2 regions of the Algivirga pacifica genome follow, and region 2 is predicted to be linked to the other one. Evidence: riboswitches for the same ligand, from Rfam matches in the RefSeq annotation. Region 2 holds a riboswitch; the other holds the start of a gene.
The links. Region 2 has a riboswitch for cobalamin ahead of ABD985_RS02730 (ribonucleotide-diphosphate reductase subunit beta). Riboswitches for the same ligand answer to the same signal wherever they lie in the genome.
Positions count from the first base shown of each region.

Region 1: another riboswitch for cobalamin. It lies ahead of ABD985_RS02455 (ABC transporter substrate-binding protein); the one in region 2 lies ahead of ABD985_RS02730 (ribonucleotide-diphosphate reductase subunit beta).

Region 1 covers NZ_BAABJX010000009.1:84,103-91,991, forward strand. The annotation lists gene ABD985_RS02435 (cryptochrome/photolyase family protein) at 1-158, shown strand, start outside; gene ABD985_RS02440 (PD-(D/E)XK nuclease family transposase) at 242-601, opposite strand; gene ABD985_RS02445 (YncE family protein) at 806-1,855, opposite strand; gene ABD985_RS02450 (TonB-dependent receptor plug domain-containing protein) at 2,033-3,946, opposite strand; gene ABD985_RS02455 (ABC transporter substrate-binding protein) at 4,053-5,237, opposite strand; cobalamin riboswitch at 5,267-5,444, opposite strand; gene ABD985_RS02460 (metal ABC transporter permease) at 5,648-6,940, opposite strand; gene ABD985_RS02465 (metal ABC transporter ATP-binding protein) at 6,991-7,785, opposite strand.
Region 2 covers NZ_BAABJX010000010.1:66,774-74,662, reverse strand. The annotation lists gene ABD985_RS02755 (phosphodiester glycosidase family protein) at 126-1,070, opposite strand; gene ABD985_RS02750 (DUF748 domain-containing protein) at 1,200-2,789, opposite strand; gene ABD985_RS02745 (3'-5' exonuclease) at 2,944-3,519, shown strand; gene ABD985_RS02740 (putative quinol monooxygenase) at 3,810-4,142, opposite strand; gene gldC (gliding motility protein GldC) at 4,254-4,607, shown strand; cobalamin riboswitch at 5,165-5,363, shown strand; gene ABD985_RS02730 (ribonucleotide-diphosphate reductase subunit beta) at 5,434-6,411, shown strand; gene ABD985_RS02725 (ribonucleoside-diphosphate reductase subunit alpha) at 6,720-7,889, shown strand, end outside.

The DNA.
Region 1 (7,889 bases), on a different contig from region 2:
TCAACCCCTATAGTCAAACGGATAAGTTTGATAAGGATAAGACTTATATTAAGAAATGGGTGCCTGAATTTGAAACAGAAGATTATCCTGAGCCAATGGTGGATCATAAGGAGGCCAGGGAACGTTGCTTAGCAGTGTTCAAGGATGTGTTAGGGTGAAGTCAAGGTTAGTGTTTAGAGGGAGTCTTTCGATAGAAGAAACCCGATAGCTGATTGATCTAGCAGTTATCGGGTTTTACTTTTTAAAGCTTTTCGATTTCTTCTTCTGACAGGCCCGTTAAAACGACAATGGTAGGTGTTGATAATCCCTGCGCTTTGGCTTTTAGGGCGATTTTAAGTTTTTCTTCTTTTTTACCTTCCTCACGACCTTCCTCTCTGGCTGTATCCAAGCTGTTTTTTAAGTCATTATACCGTTTTAAACTTTCCTCATACATAGCATATTCTTTGTTGTTAAGGTTAGCGATTTGGGCTTCTTTCAAAAACTTTTTAAGTGCCCTATCTACTAAGCCAACGGGCATTTCATACAATTGGTTTAAGTTTTTGAAGAGGTAAAGCCATTTTTCAAAATGAGTGTGACAATCTAGTGATGAGCGACCAATCACTAGTCGCTCATCACTAACTACTAAACTCCTTAAGAGCTTGTTTGGAATACTGATTCAGAAAGAAAATTCCTCTAATCACTGTTCAAATCAACTCATATTTTCATCAAATAGAACCACTATTATCACTGCGTGCGCCTTAAATCTGACTTGATTTGAACAGGTTATAGAAATTTTCTCTATCTAAATCAGTATTCCAAACAAGCTCTAAAAGACAAATCGGAAAGGTGCCACACCTACCACTTCTTCATCGGTCAATGTACCTGTCTCATCATATACTTTAATACTACCATTTCCTTGGAAGCCGGCTGCATCAGAAGTATAGATAAATGCTGTCATGGGATTTACACCAAACCCATAAATAGAAGGATCTGCAGCGATAATCGAACTAGTAGAATAGGTCTTTGCTTCTGTATCAAACGAATAGACTCCACCGTCATTCCCTAAAACATAAAGAGTGTTGCCACTCTCGTCAGTGCTAAGATGCCCCTCATAGTTGATGCCAGCTTCTAAAGCGTAAAAATCTGTAGCCGTCAGTTCATTTAAATCAATAGCTTGAAGACCTGTACTATTGGCACTATAACTCGATAGTGTACACCAAAGAGTTCCTTGGTTATCTGAAGAAAGGTGTTGCGGAGCAACCTCTAAAGGAATAGTTTTTATTACCTCTGCAGTAGCAGGGTCAATTACGGCGATTTCTTGTGTATTGCTTACGGCTACAAAGATCTGATCATCAATTGTAATAATTCCTTCAGGGCCACTACCTACTGGAATCTCATCTACTTTTTCAAATGTTCTTAAGTCAATTTTCGCAACGTATGAGTTTTGAAGGGAGAAGTCAGCTTCATATGGCCCCCAACAAGTCACATAAGCATAGTCGCCATGAATACTTGCATACCTTGGGTTAACAACATCTGTTGTTGGAGTATTTAATGATTTTAATGTGCTCGTATGTGCAAATTCTACTTTGTCTGGAGCGTAACACATAATTAGGGTCATCGTATCTTGAACCGTTACAGATTCAATACTTGCTGCTAGTTCTCTTCCATTGGCAGCACTGAAAACCTTGCTGTCTAATGTACCTGTGGACTCATCATATAGTGATAAGCTACCATTGGCTTGTCCAAATCCACCAGCATTGATCAGCAGTGTACCCTCTAAGGTTACTTCTGGAGCTGGGGAGTTATTATCATCATCACAGCTAGCGAAAAAAACAGCAAATGAAGTAATTAGGAGTAAAAGTTTGAAGTTTTTCATTGTTTGTTAATTTGTTTTTAAAACTAATTTTAGGATTGAATCTATCGTTTTGTAATTCGTTTGTTTAAAATTCATGTAGGCATATTTCACCCGCAAAAGGGAATCAATTTACCGTAGGCCCTCGCCTCAGGCGAGGGTTCACGGATCAATAGTATTGCCCTTGGCGTGCTCATTACATTAAAATATAAAATGAACATTCCCCATGAAGTTTCTACCAGGCATTGCCATATACTTTGTGTTGAAATAGGCAGTGTTTAATATATTGTTCACCTGAATGGAAGTGTGTATTTTCAGTTTATTCCATTCAAAAGACCTAGACAGTGTGCTGCTGAATAAGTTATAGTCGTCTAGTATATCCGTACGATCTGTCGTAGTACGTGTTCCAACATAATGTTGCTGTAAAGACAATCCATATTTTTTATAGGTAATGGATAAGTAACTACTCTGCTTATGCTTTGGCGTATAGTATAATTGTTCTCCTATAAATGCTTTTTGGGCTTCTATCCCTTCCTGTATCGTTGCCAAGGTAAAAGAGTAGTTCAGTCCAGCTTGAACAGAGAAGTCTGGCTGTATTGTTTTTTTCAATCCTAGTTGCAGTTCACTTCCCTTACTTTCTACTTCTTGTAGATTATGCGCTTTCCATAGGTTCCCTTCTAATGGATACCAGGCAATCCAGTTATAAACATAGTTGTAGAAGACCGTAGTAGATAAAGAGCTTTGCCATCCATTTCTATTCCATTGTAGCGTGAAGCCTGTTTCTGCACTATAACCGCTTTCCGCTTTGATGTCTGGATTGCCTTGCAAAGGCCAGTATCGTTCATTGAAAGTTGGGATACGGTAGTTCCTAGCGAGTTGTGCTCTCCACGACCATTGTATCTCAGGTGTTTGAAATGCCACCCAAGAAGCTCCCAAAGAAGGTGCAAAAGGTTGCCATTGTTGGTCAATAAGTGCTTGTCGTGCGTTGAATGCGACCTGTAGTCTAGGAGTAATCTCACCACGTATGGAAGTAAATAAGGCTGTGCGGTTTTCAGTCACTTCCTGACTCAGTGTTTCCTCTCCAATATTGTCAGAGTATAGGTATTGATAATGTATTCCTCCTTTGATGGATAGCCAATTATTCAGGTCAAAATCTGCTTGTATATTATTTTCGCTTCTGAGCGTGCTAGTAGGGTCTCCTTTATAGGAAGTATAGTCTCTAACAAAACCAGAAGATGCATGAAGTTGTCCCTTTTTGAATAGTTGTTTGTACTGAATAATTGTTCTCAAGAAGTTACTGTCCAAGGATTCATCCTTAAGCTCTTGTTGGTTGTTGCCCATCAAAGGCTGAATCTCCCGAAAGTGTTTCTGATGCCACAGGTGAGCAGAGATCTCTTGTGTACTGGAAATTTGATAGCTGATTTCTTGTAGTATTCCTTGATCCTGAAATCCAGCATTGTTTTGATATTCCTTTTCACCATATAGATTCATAAAGGGAAAATCATTATCGCTTCTTTTAAAATAGAGCTTTGTGCTGTTACTCCATTTTCCAAATTTTTGTTGGTACTTGAACCCTGTAAATAAATGGTTGTAACTTCCATAAGATGTATACAAGCCAATTTTTTGATTAATATCCTGGGATAATATTTTGTCGGAAGACAATACAATACTACCTCCAATAGATCCCGTGCCAAAATTGGCACTCCCTCCTCCGAATTGTACAGCAATATCTTCAATAAGGAATAGAGGGATCTGGTTGAAGTCCGATGCTCCCAGTGTGATAGAATTGATATTAATACCATTCCATAGTACAGCGGTATGGTTAGAATTACCTCCTCTCATGGAGATCGAAGAGAGCCCATTGTTCCCACTTTCTTTGAGATAAATCCCTGTGTGTTGTAGTAGATAGTCATTAAGGTTACTGTATCCTATCTTACTTTTCTGTAAGCTGTCTGATTGAAAAACGGAAGTACCTACATTGTACTTCTGTAAGGGAACGCCGTATACTTCTACAGTTCCCAACTCTAAGGTATCAAAGGAAGACTGCGCAAAGGCAGGGAGTCCTTTAACTATTAGTCCTATTAATAATATAAGGAGAGGGTATATTTTATCCATTCTTGAGTGTAGTCGTTGGAGGTGCAATAGGATTGTTTGCTTTAAAACTATAGTATATAGGGGGTGCTATTTATCAGTTAATAACTGATAAATAACAATCTCAAGCTTAATTACTGTAGCTCGTTAATGGAAGTTTCTGGTAGAAAACCATTGAATCATTTTCCAGTATCCCAGGGTGAAAGATCCTGATATAGTCTGCCAGTAATAGGTGAGGGGTAGTAACACTGTTTTCCCAGAATAGATTAACACCATTTGGAGCAATTTGCTTAATGGGAGCATAGACTTCCCCTGTCTTTATTACGGGGAAATTTTTAAATCGCTCATCTTTAAGGGTAAGTTCCTCAATAGAATGTACGAAACCGGCATCAAGCCATATATTTGCTTGAAGTGCTTTCGGATAGACCGTTTCTAGGCTTAAGGGTAAACTGCCTTCTCCCTTGGAGTCTGCCCACAAGTAATCACCTTTAGCTGCTTGGTATAAGTGAGCTTTAAAACTGTTTCCTGCAGGAATATGCCATACATCTTTAAAAGGTGCTCCTACAATAATTTTAGGATTAGGAGTGGAGTCATGGGATACTAATGCCGTATAGCGTTCCCATTCCCTTTTAAGGTAAGTATAATAGGTGATAGCCTCTTTTTCTTTTCCCACTAAGGTGCCTATAAGCTTGATCCATTCCGCTCTACCAAGTGCAGTAGTTTCTTGCCATTCTGCGACAGGAATTACTGAGACTTGCATGGGTTTTAGTGCGGGGTGCTCTTGATAGTTGCTGGCCTGCATTCCTATACTAAGAATAACTTCTGTGTGAGACTGAAGTATATTCTCATAGTTTAGTTGCCCATTCTGGCCAATTTCCAGAACGTTACCTTCTTGGGCTCGTTCTTGTACGGTGCTATTTCCTACATAATTAAGGTTAGAAACTCCAGAAATGGTCTTACTGCTGTTCAATGCTGCAAGCATTCCAATATGCGTACTGGAAAGTGCTGCAATATTTTTGACGGGAACCGAAATGCGAGAGAGGTGTTCGAATTGTTTTGGAGTCTTCACCTGTTTAGGAAGAAGAATATACTTCAACGTATCGTTTTCCTCGAAAGGATTGATAATATGTAGAATGGAATAACCTTCGTTAGAGGGGTATAGCTCAAATCCTTTAGCATCCTCTACGAGATTATGAGCAGGTAAGATGGAATGGTTAACTTTTCTGGAAGAAGAGTTACAAGAAGAAAAGGCTATTACAAGCCCCAAGAATAGACAGAGTAAGCCCACCCTTGTATAAAAAGGAGTGTTTTTCATAAAAGTTTCTTTTCACCCGAAAGACATAAATAAATTACAGAAACAAGGCAGGTATTCTGACTCCTTTTTTACATTGTTCCTTCCCGTTCCAACGAACAGTGGAATACTCAATAACCCACAAGGGAAAAAGTTACAGCAGCGGGGACTGTTCCGGATTCACACCGGATTCCCTGACCTATCTGCGCAGCAAAGCTACTATTAATTTTTAATTTTCAATTATTAATTTTCATTTTTCAATGAAATGATAGAAGTGGATGGTCTGTGTTATTAATTATCAATGATGAATTTTCAATTTTTAATAAAAAATGCGTAATGGATATTTTAGTTGAATTAATAGTAAGCTTTAACTTTCCTTATTCCTTGCATCAGGGTGACCACAAGAGATCCCCTTTATTAATCATTGAAAATTCTCACTTCCTCGGAATAGGGGAGTCGTGTGGATCAATCAATGGATAGTCCAATACTTTTTCCAGTTCGATCTCTAGTTCTGGTGTGATCAGGTGCTCCATAGCCTCAGCATCTTCGTGTACATGATCGGCAGGGAGCTTAAGGTATTTGGTGAGATAAACTTCCCATAATCTGTGGAGTCGGGTAATACGCTGTCCTTCATCCAGTCCCTTGCGGGTGAGGTAAATGTACTCTCCCTCTATTTTGATGCAGGCTTCTTTCTCTAGTTGCTTAAGTGCATTACGCTGACGTAATCGACCGTATTTTCGTTTTTTACGTAACTCACTTTTCAGGAAAGGATCCTCAAAGTTATTACGGACCTCTCCTAACTGGTAGAGGGCTTTTAATACATTTTCTTGTATGATTTTTTGGTTGATTTGTTGTTTTCCTTTTCGGGTTACCCAATAGCCTTTTTTACTTCCTATCAATACCGAGATTCCAGTGATCAGGGTAAGAAACATCACAATCCAGGGACCTGTTGGCATCTTCGGCATCGCATAAGAAACAAATGCTCCGCTGACACCTGAAACCATAGCAAATAGAGCTGCTAGCAATAGCATTATCTTTAGGTTGTTGGTCCAGTAGCGAGCTGCTGCTGCGGGTGTGATTAGGAGGGCAGACATCAAGACAACTCCTACAGCCTGTATGCCAATGGCTATGGCAATCACTGTTAATATAGCCATAACTCCCTCTAGTTTATTTACAGGGAGACCTATTAAAGCAGCATGTTGTCGATCAAAAATTGTAACAACAAAAGACTTGAATAAGATAGTAATGACCAAGAGTAAAAAAATAGAGAAAAGACTATAGGTAATAACATCCTCTTGCATCATAGCGGCCGCTTTGCCAAATAGGAATTTGTCCAGACCTGCTTGTGCGGCATTTCCTGAGCTTTGAATACGAGTAAGTAATAATACACCCAATCCATAGAATACTGACATGACCAAGGCTAGGGCCGTGTCAGGTTTAATTCGAGAATTAACCGTAATGAAGTCAATGATTTTCATGGAAAGTAAACCAATCAGAATAGCACCAGCCATAAGCCAAAAAGGATGTTTGCCCCCTGTCAGCATAAAAGCTAAACATATACCAGGCAGAATAGCATGGGATACTGCATCTCCAATCAAGGCTCTTTTGCGAAGAAAAGCAAAGCTTCCTACGATCGCTGTACTACTGCAAATTAGCAAAATGGCGATTACCACCCATCGTACATTGGGGTCTCTTAATAAGAAAAAATCCAGTACAAATTCACTCATAGCCTTTTCTATTGTTAATAGCTAAACTTAATTCCACTCATCACTCATCACTACTTATTCTTTTTCTCCCGTATCGGGTATTTCTTCCGCTTGATCAGGTCACCCATTTGCGATAGAATATTCAAACGACCGCCAAAAGCTTCATTTAAGTATTCAGAAGTGAAAGTTTCTTCCATAGGGCCAGCAGCCACCAGACGAGTATTCATCAGAACTAGCCAATCAAAATAGTTAGGCGCTGTTTGTAGGTCATGATGTACTACTAAAACAGTTTTTCCTTCTTCCTTCATTTCTTTCAAGATGCTGATAATAGCATCCTCTGTTGAGGCATCTACACCAGCAAAAGGTTCATCCAGTAAATACAGGTCCGCTTGTTGAGCTAATGCTCTGGCAATAAATACCCTTTGTTGTTGCCCACCTGATAATTGGGAGATCTGCCGGTGTGCATACTTATCTAGCCTTACCTTTCGTATACATTCCAAGGCAATATCACGATCCTTTTTGCTGATGCGCTTGAAGATATTCTTTTTGGTTAAACGGCCCATTAGGACAGTATCCAGTACCGATGCCGGGAAGTCCCAGTCCACAGAACCTCTTTGAGGAACGTAAGCGACACGTTGTCTCACCTCATCGAGCTCTTTCCCAAAGATGCGGGCGTATCCACTGGCTTTAGGTACTAAATCCATAATGGCCTTGATAGAGGTACTTTTTCCAGATCCATTTGGGCCCATAACACCGATTAGTTTACCCTGAGGGAGCTCATAGTCGATATTCCAGGCGGCAGGCTTTCCATCATAAGTGACCGAAAGGTTGTGTACTTCAATAGCTGCTGTTGTGTTTTCTTTCATAGTATCGTAACTCTAGTGTGCTTCAGTGTTAACCAGAGGTAGTTTAGATATTCGTTTATCGGTTATTGCTTTAAAAGCTTACCGTTTATTACAAGTTGTTGAGA
Region 2 (7,889 bases):
GTTGAGAGGAGCTTCGCTCCGTTGAGTAGTCCTTCGGGCTGTTGAGTATTGCAAAATCTCAACGTGCGAAGCACATCTCAACGGAGCGAAGCTCCTCTCAACCAGCAGCGTAAGCTGCCTCAACATTATTTAACACCTATGTAGACAGAAGGACATTCAGCAAAACCGTCGGGAAGCCAATTTTTATTGAGTGGACTATAGCCAAAAGTAGTACCATTCACTTCTCCGTAAGCAGTGAGTGCTTTGCCTCCATCTAGCATAGTGGCATGATACATCGATAATTTGACCGCTAATATAGCAACTTCCTTAAAGTTCAGAATACCTCCACGACCAGAAAAGAGGAAAACAATATTACCATTCTTTTTAACTCCAACACAATTGCGATAGGTGATTCGAACGCCATTGAACACAGGTGTTTTAGTTTGGTAGAAGTAGCTAAATACTTTCCCGTATTTCATCAGGGAAGGGTAAGCTTGTATAGCCGTTTTTACTTTATGTGCTTGGTAAATAGAAGTGGGACCTGCCAATACTTCATTATCTTCAGTAATAAAGAAGAAGCCCGTCCACTTGGGAATAGGTGCATTGATTCTTTTCCCATCCTTGAGTATCAATCCCATAGGTTTCGATTGCTTGTCTGTAAAGTTGGAATTGATAAAGAATTTTAATTGCTCTTCCTGTTCTTTTAGGGTGGAAGGGTCAAAAGGAGCAATCCCTCCTTTTTTCGTATAGATATCAAAATTGTGGAGTAGAGGGTCAACTTCTACCACAAAGATAAAAGGCTGGGTAAAGGTGTGAACCATATGGTGAAAAAAGCCATTGCCCCCCCTTCTCATATGTAGTTTGCTAACGGTTATTCCCTCTTCGGAAACAAGTGTATCTAGCTGTAATGTTTTGACGCTGTCCAGTGATTGCCATTGGTATGTTGAATCAAAAAATTGCACACGAGTGGTGTCTTTTTGATGAAAAATCCAGTATAAATTACTTCTGATCTGAAAGATAGATTCACTAAAAGAAATGAATAGTACTAAAAAAAAGAGTAAGAGGTATGATACTTTTTGTCTAAGTGTCATTATTGCTGTTTGTCCATGTCTGATGATAAGGTGATAGAATCTTTGGTTACATCTATTTTAACGATTTTATCCCGAAAGTCATAAAGGGAAGGGAACAAGAATAGTGCAGGAGGTGCCTTGCAGTTAGAATTATTTTTTCTTTTTTAAACGTTCCCCTTTAGTGACTTTACTTTTCACACCACTTAAAACAGCGATGGTTGTAAAGTGTAACAACCCTTTAGTTTTATCTCTTTGACATGCAATCATTCGTTTTTCCCCTTCATGTCGCCTTTTTTTCAGGATCAGGTTGATTATTTTTTCTTTTGCTTCCGTGTAAAGATTGTCTTGCCCATGTCGAGTGACGGCATCAATGACCAAGTTTTGATAACTCATACGTAGACTTCCGTTAGCTACATTTTCATTTCCGGTGAGTTGATATTTGAGGTCACTAATATAACCGGACTTAAAGCCAATACCCATGAGGGGTTCTGTAAAAGGAGTAAAGTTTTTAGCATGGAAGTTCTGCATATGTCCTTGAGAATAAAATATATTATTATCAGAAAAAACGGGTATTTGATAGCGTAAAGTGACTGGCGAAAGCTTCATGAGTTTTCCCGTAAGTGTCATCTCGATAGTAGGTTGCTTACTGGAGTCATTGGAAATATTAGCTACGGTAGCCGCTAGGTCATCAACAAAAATGACTCCTTCTTTGGCTCGTTTTTCTCCTAATAAATAATAGGCCACTCGTCCTTTCTCTAAAACAGCCGTATCAATATTGATACTTAGAGGGGCTTCTCGCAGTTCTTGCTGCATGAGCGCATTATATTCTGTAGGGTCAGGATAGCGATCGTTTTTATAGAGGTCGGCGTAGATGGAGTCAATCGTGAGTTTTTGTGCGTTAAGCTTCTGATCGAAGGCATCCAAGACAGAACAGCTATCCATTCTCAAGGTATGGAAATAGAGCTCTAGTCGAGGGCGAGAGTTGCCACGAAAATTAGCAAAAGTGCTTTTGGGAAAGTTGGGTAATAGTTCAAAGCCATGTGCCCGCACAACGGATTTACTACTTTTGATAATCAAGCTATCCATATGCCCGCTGTAAAACTTATTGATATTTTTGACATATACATTATAGGCTTGTAAATGTACATTGTCTGCATCTATAGGGCTTATTTCCCCCTTTCGTACTCCCTTTACCTTTAAGTTGAGGTTACAGTGAATTTCGGTCGTATCTTCAGTATTCTCCAAATCCAGAATAGTAAAAGAGATAAAGATATTATCCAGATTAATATCTTCAATGCCTATTTCAGGCATACTTTCTCTCCAGTTTTCTTCTGGTTCCTCTTTACTACGTTGGTGTTCCTTGATGAGGTACATATTAAGGCGAGCACCTTCCATTTTGATAGACTCCAGAACATTCCCTTTTTGTAATATCAAGCCCAGATAGGACAGGTTGTCGACAGTCACTTTACGAGTCGTAAGATAAAAGGTGTTGGGGGATGACGTAGTCGTTTTTTTAGAGCCTATGGCTAAATTATAAAACGTAAGGTCATCACTGAAAAGACTAAAATCCAGGTGATCGTATTCGATTTCCACCCGCCCGTCGGTAGCTTTTATCGTGAGTTCCTTGATTAGATCTTTGATAAGGCCTCTTCCGGAATAGCGTATAGTAAGCTCTATTATTAGAAGTAATCCAATAATCCCTAAAATACTATACCCGCTAATTTTTAGAAATCTCTTCATGGTGAAAAGGCTGTTGATCCTATTAGTAGAAAAATATTTTACGCAGAAGGGTTTCCTTTATAACAATAAAAAAGGGTAGGTTTGTGCTAATTAGGAGTAAGAGTCTATCTTTATGGACTTTCCCAACACACCATTATTCAACAATTCAATAATCATGTACCTTTTTTTCGATACAGAAACAACGGGTCTTCCTAAAAACTGGAAAGCCCCAATGACAGATCTTGATAACTGGCCAAGGGTCATTCAATTGGCTTGGGCCATGTATGACGAAAGTGGACAAAAATTGGGGAGTACTGTAGACCTTATCAAACCCGATGGGTGGGTTATGCCTACCGGAGATTTTTGGATAGAGAATGGCTTTTCCCAAGAGCAAAATGAGTTGGAAGGAATTCCTATTCAGGAGGCAGTGGAAAAGTTTATTCATCAAATCAATGAAAGTAACTATTTGGTAGCACACAATATGAGCTATGACCAAAATGTCATTGGTGCAGAAATGCTACGTCTTAAATTACGTGCACAGAAAAGGCCTATAAAGATCTGTACCAAGGACGAAAGTACAGATTACTGTAAGTTGCCGGGGCCTTATGGATATAAATGGCCCAAGCTGGAAGAGCTACATACGCATCTTTTTGGAGAGTCCTTTGAAGGCGCACACGATGCCCTTGTAGATGTAGAAGCCTGTGCCCGATGCTTTTTTGAGCTAGTCAACCGACAAGTCATCAAACTGTAAATAATGAACAGTGAGCAATGAACAATGAACAGTTATCAATTAGTACTAGCTACTGGGCATGAGGTTTCGGTTTTCTTCTAACTTGCTTATTTGAAAACGTGGTAGGGACATGCCAATGGCGTGTCCGGGACGTTTGAGAATGCATAAAAATTAGTTTATGTCCAAAGTAGTTATCAAGTAGTGAAAGTTAGGAGAGTATAATAAGTTGGAATAATTTTGCTCACTGCTCACTGCTCACTGCTCACTGCTCACTGCTCACTGCTCACTGCTCACTGCTCACTGCTCACTGCTCACTGCTCACTGCTCACTGCTTTCGCAGAAAACGCCACAGGTTTGTCGTTAAACAACACTTTCGTCTTGGCCCAAGTAGTCTTGAACAATTCAGAGTGTCGGTAATGTTCCAAGGCGTCTTCGTTGGTCCAGTGGCTATAGGTCATGTAGATATGGGGGTCTTGCGGGTCTTGCATGAGCTCCAGGTGATGACATCCCTCAAAATTGCGAATCTTGGACTTCGCTTGCTGAAATATTTGTAGAAAGTCGGCGGCTTTGTCGGGGTGAAAACTCATGCGTACAATGCGTACTAGGACATCCTTTCTGTTGATAGTCGGTTGATCGTTGTTCATTCTAAAAAAAGTTTATCATCTTTGTGCTCATTTTGTACCCGATGCTGTTTCTAAGGGAAACAATGTGAGGTAAAATCGGGTTAGCTAAGATAGTTAAACAAAATTGGATTTATGGATACTAAGGAAAGAGAAATACGTATTAAGGTAGAGCTTGACGAGCAAAATATTCCAGAGAAGATTTTTTGGGCAGCACAGGATTCAGAGCAAGCGGGTTTTTCAGAGACCAGAGCATTCAACTTGTCACTTTGGGATCATATCAACAAAGAAACGTTGAGAATTGGCCTTTGGGGTAAAGAGATGGATGTGGATGAAATGAAATTCTTTGCCATTGATACGATCGGTGATCTTTCTCAGATGATTGCTACCGCAACAGGCGATGAGAAAATGGCCAAGGAGATGGTGATGTTGTGCAGAAAGTTGACAGAGCATGTGAAGGAAGAGCAGCTGAAGCGTAACAATAAGTAATATAAGAAGGGAGGGTGATTCTAGTAGTCGCTCTTCCTTTTTTCTTTCTTTATACTCCGTCTCTACTCAAAGAATTCAGGTTTTATCGGCTCCTATGGTTTGAGAAATGAGATAAACTCTCATCGATAAAATCGCTCTTCATCCCGCCACTTTACGAAACAGGGCAATTTTTTATTTGATCTATCAATCCATCACCAACCTCCATTTCCTATTCCTACCATCCGAGCGTGGACGCTCGGCGAAAGCGCTTTTAGGTCTTAGGCAGGAGCCTAAGACCAGTACAATGGTTAAAAATATTACACCCCCACCAATCTTTTACCTATTCCTTTTTACCTATTACCTCTAAAAGATGATTATGGACCTTGAACTCACCTGTCCCTCTTTTCGTTAGTCGCTAACGCCTTATACGGAAGCTCCCAGAGAAATCCAGATGGATAAAAAAATAATATGATTTTTTAAGGCGCAAAAGAGACTATTTTTCAATCGTTTAGGGAGGATATTAACAGCCGTGGAACAGTGGAACAATCCCTGTTGAGATTGAAACTAATTCTAATTATTTATATTTGCCGAAGATGGGTGTTGAGAAGGAGTAACCACTCTGCTCAATGAAAAGGGAAACAGGTGTGATTCCTGTACTGTACCCGCAGCTGTGAGCGCTGTTTTTAGAGCCAATCATTCTTTGCCACTGTTTGAAGAAACGGGAAGGCAGATAGGCTTTGCGCAAGTCAGAATACCTGCCTGTCAGTTCCAATAGTAGGAGAGTGTCCGGGAGATGATACAGCCTAACCATAGTACCTTTTTTATACATTGATAATCAAACAGACCGATGAGCTTACTTGAGCCACGTATTGCCTATAAGCCTTTTGAGTATCCTGAGGCACAGACGTATATTGATGCGATCCATCAGACATTTTGGATTCACTCTGAGGTGAATTTTGATGCGGATGTACAGCAGTTTAAAACGCAATTGACTGAGGGGGAGCGCACGATTATAGGAAACATTCTAAAGACTTTTGCGCAAACAGAGACGAATGTGCAGGATGATTTTTGGGGTATTTTGGGACAATTCATTCCTAAACCAGAGATCAAGGCAATGTGTATCACGTTTGCAGAGAACGAAGCACGTCACGCCTCGGCTTATGCGCGTTTGAATGAGCTGTTAGGTTTGGATAACTTTGAGGCTTTCCTGGAAGATAAGATTGCCATGGAGCGCTTGGAGTTATTACAAAAAATTGATGTAGATGCAGACGGAAAGGTGTCTACGGAGGACTTGCTAAGAAGTATTGCGATCTTCTCTTGCTTTACAGAAAATGTAAACCTGTTCTCTCAGTTTGCGATTATGCTATCCTTTAAGAAGTTCAAAAATGAACTGAAGGGAATCGGAAATATTATCAAGTGGAGTGCCAAGGATGAAAATGCACACGCACGCGCTGGAATCTGGTTGTATAATACCTTATTGAAAGAAAATCCAGAGATGAATACGCCAGAATTGAAAGAGCGTATTTATGAGGCAGCACACATCCTACATGATGTAGAGGTGAAGTTGCTGTCGGACATCTTCAAGGATGGAGAGTTGGAGTTTATGCCTTTGTCCCAATTGTTAAACTTCATGCGTGACCGTTTGAATCAGAGCTTGAAATTAATTGGTTTGAGCCCTGTATTTGAGGTAGACGAAGCGGAACGAAGCAAGATGGACTGGTTTGACGAAGAAGTGTTTGGGTTAGCGCATGATGATTTCTTTGCCGTAAGACCGGCAGAATATACGAAGAAGACGCAATCAGTTACAGCTGATGATTTATTCTAACAGAAAGTAATGTTCATGCTGTTTAATTGCAGTGGCGTTGCCATTGCGTTCATACCGCTACACGGCGTATGTTAGTTGAATCGTTGAACTTCAACTAAACATTATGAACGAGCGAAGCTCAATTAAACAATATGAACAAAAGCTATAAATACGAGTGATTCGAAAGAAAATAAAGCCAAATAGTATTGGAGGAAAGTAGGTTAAAACGCCCCTTTGCATATAACAGGGGTGTTTTGAGCTTCTTTCCTCTTCTTCCGTACTATACTTTTCTGATACAAATACCTTTATAAATTACGCTACAATAATATATGACAGTTTCAGTTCAGCAATCTATGGTGAAAGGAGTGGACTATCCGGAATGGATGACAGAGGAAGGATTACAAACCTTGAGCCGTGGGTATCTTTTACAAGGCGAAACCGTTCGTGACGCCATGTCAAGGATTGCTAGATCCGCAGCCCTAAGACTAGAGAAACCCGAATTCGAAAAACGTATTTTTGAGGCCATCTGGAATAACTTCCTATGTCCTGCATCTCCTATTTGGTCCAATATGGGGACTGAAAGAGGTCTTCCAATTAGTTGTTTTGGAAGTTACGTGCCAGATAGTATCGCTGGTATTGCTTCTTCTTTGGGAGAAGTGATGATGATGTCCAAGATGGGAGGAGGAACTTCCGTTAATATCTCAGATGTACGCCCTAGAGGGTCGGAGATTTTCAATAATGGTAAATCCAGCGGAGTTTACCCGTTCTTGGAGATGTTTGACAGTGTGATCAACGGTACCAACCAAGGAAGTACCAGACGTGGTATGATGGCTGCTTACCTTGATATAGAACATGGAGATATCGATGAGTTTCTTTCCATTAAAGATGTCGGAAAGTCCATTCAGAATATCTATATGGGTGTAACCGTGACGGACAGCTTTATCCAGAAGGTTAAAGATGGAGACCAACGATCTAGAGAAGTATGGGCTAAGGTGATCAAGTCCCGTATCGAGAAAGGCATTCCATATGTCATGTATATTGACAATGCGAATGAGCAACGACCACAGTGGTATAAGGATCAGGATATGAAGATTGGAGCTTCTAATCTATGTTCTGAGATCATGTTGCCATCCAATGAGGAGGAGTCTTTCGTATGTTGTCTTTCATCCCTGAACCTGGCACGTTATGAGGAGTGGAAAGATACAGATTTGGTAGAAACAGCTACTTTCTTCCTGGATGCTGTGATGGAGGAGTTTATCGAAAAGTCAGCGGATATTCCTCATATGGAGCGCCCACACAACTTTGCGAAAAACCACAGAGCACTTGGCTTGGGCGTATTGGGTTGGCATAGTTTCTTGCAGCAAAAAGGCATTCCTTTCTTGGGCTTGCAAGCAGATTCGTGGACACGTATCATTTTCAAGCAAATCAAGGAGCAGGCGGAAGCGGCATCGGAAAAGTTGGCGACGATTTATGGAGAGCCAAAAGTATTGAAAGGTACA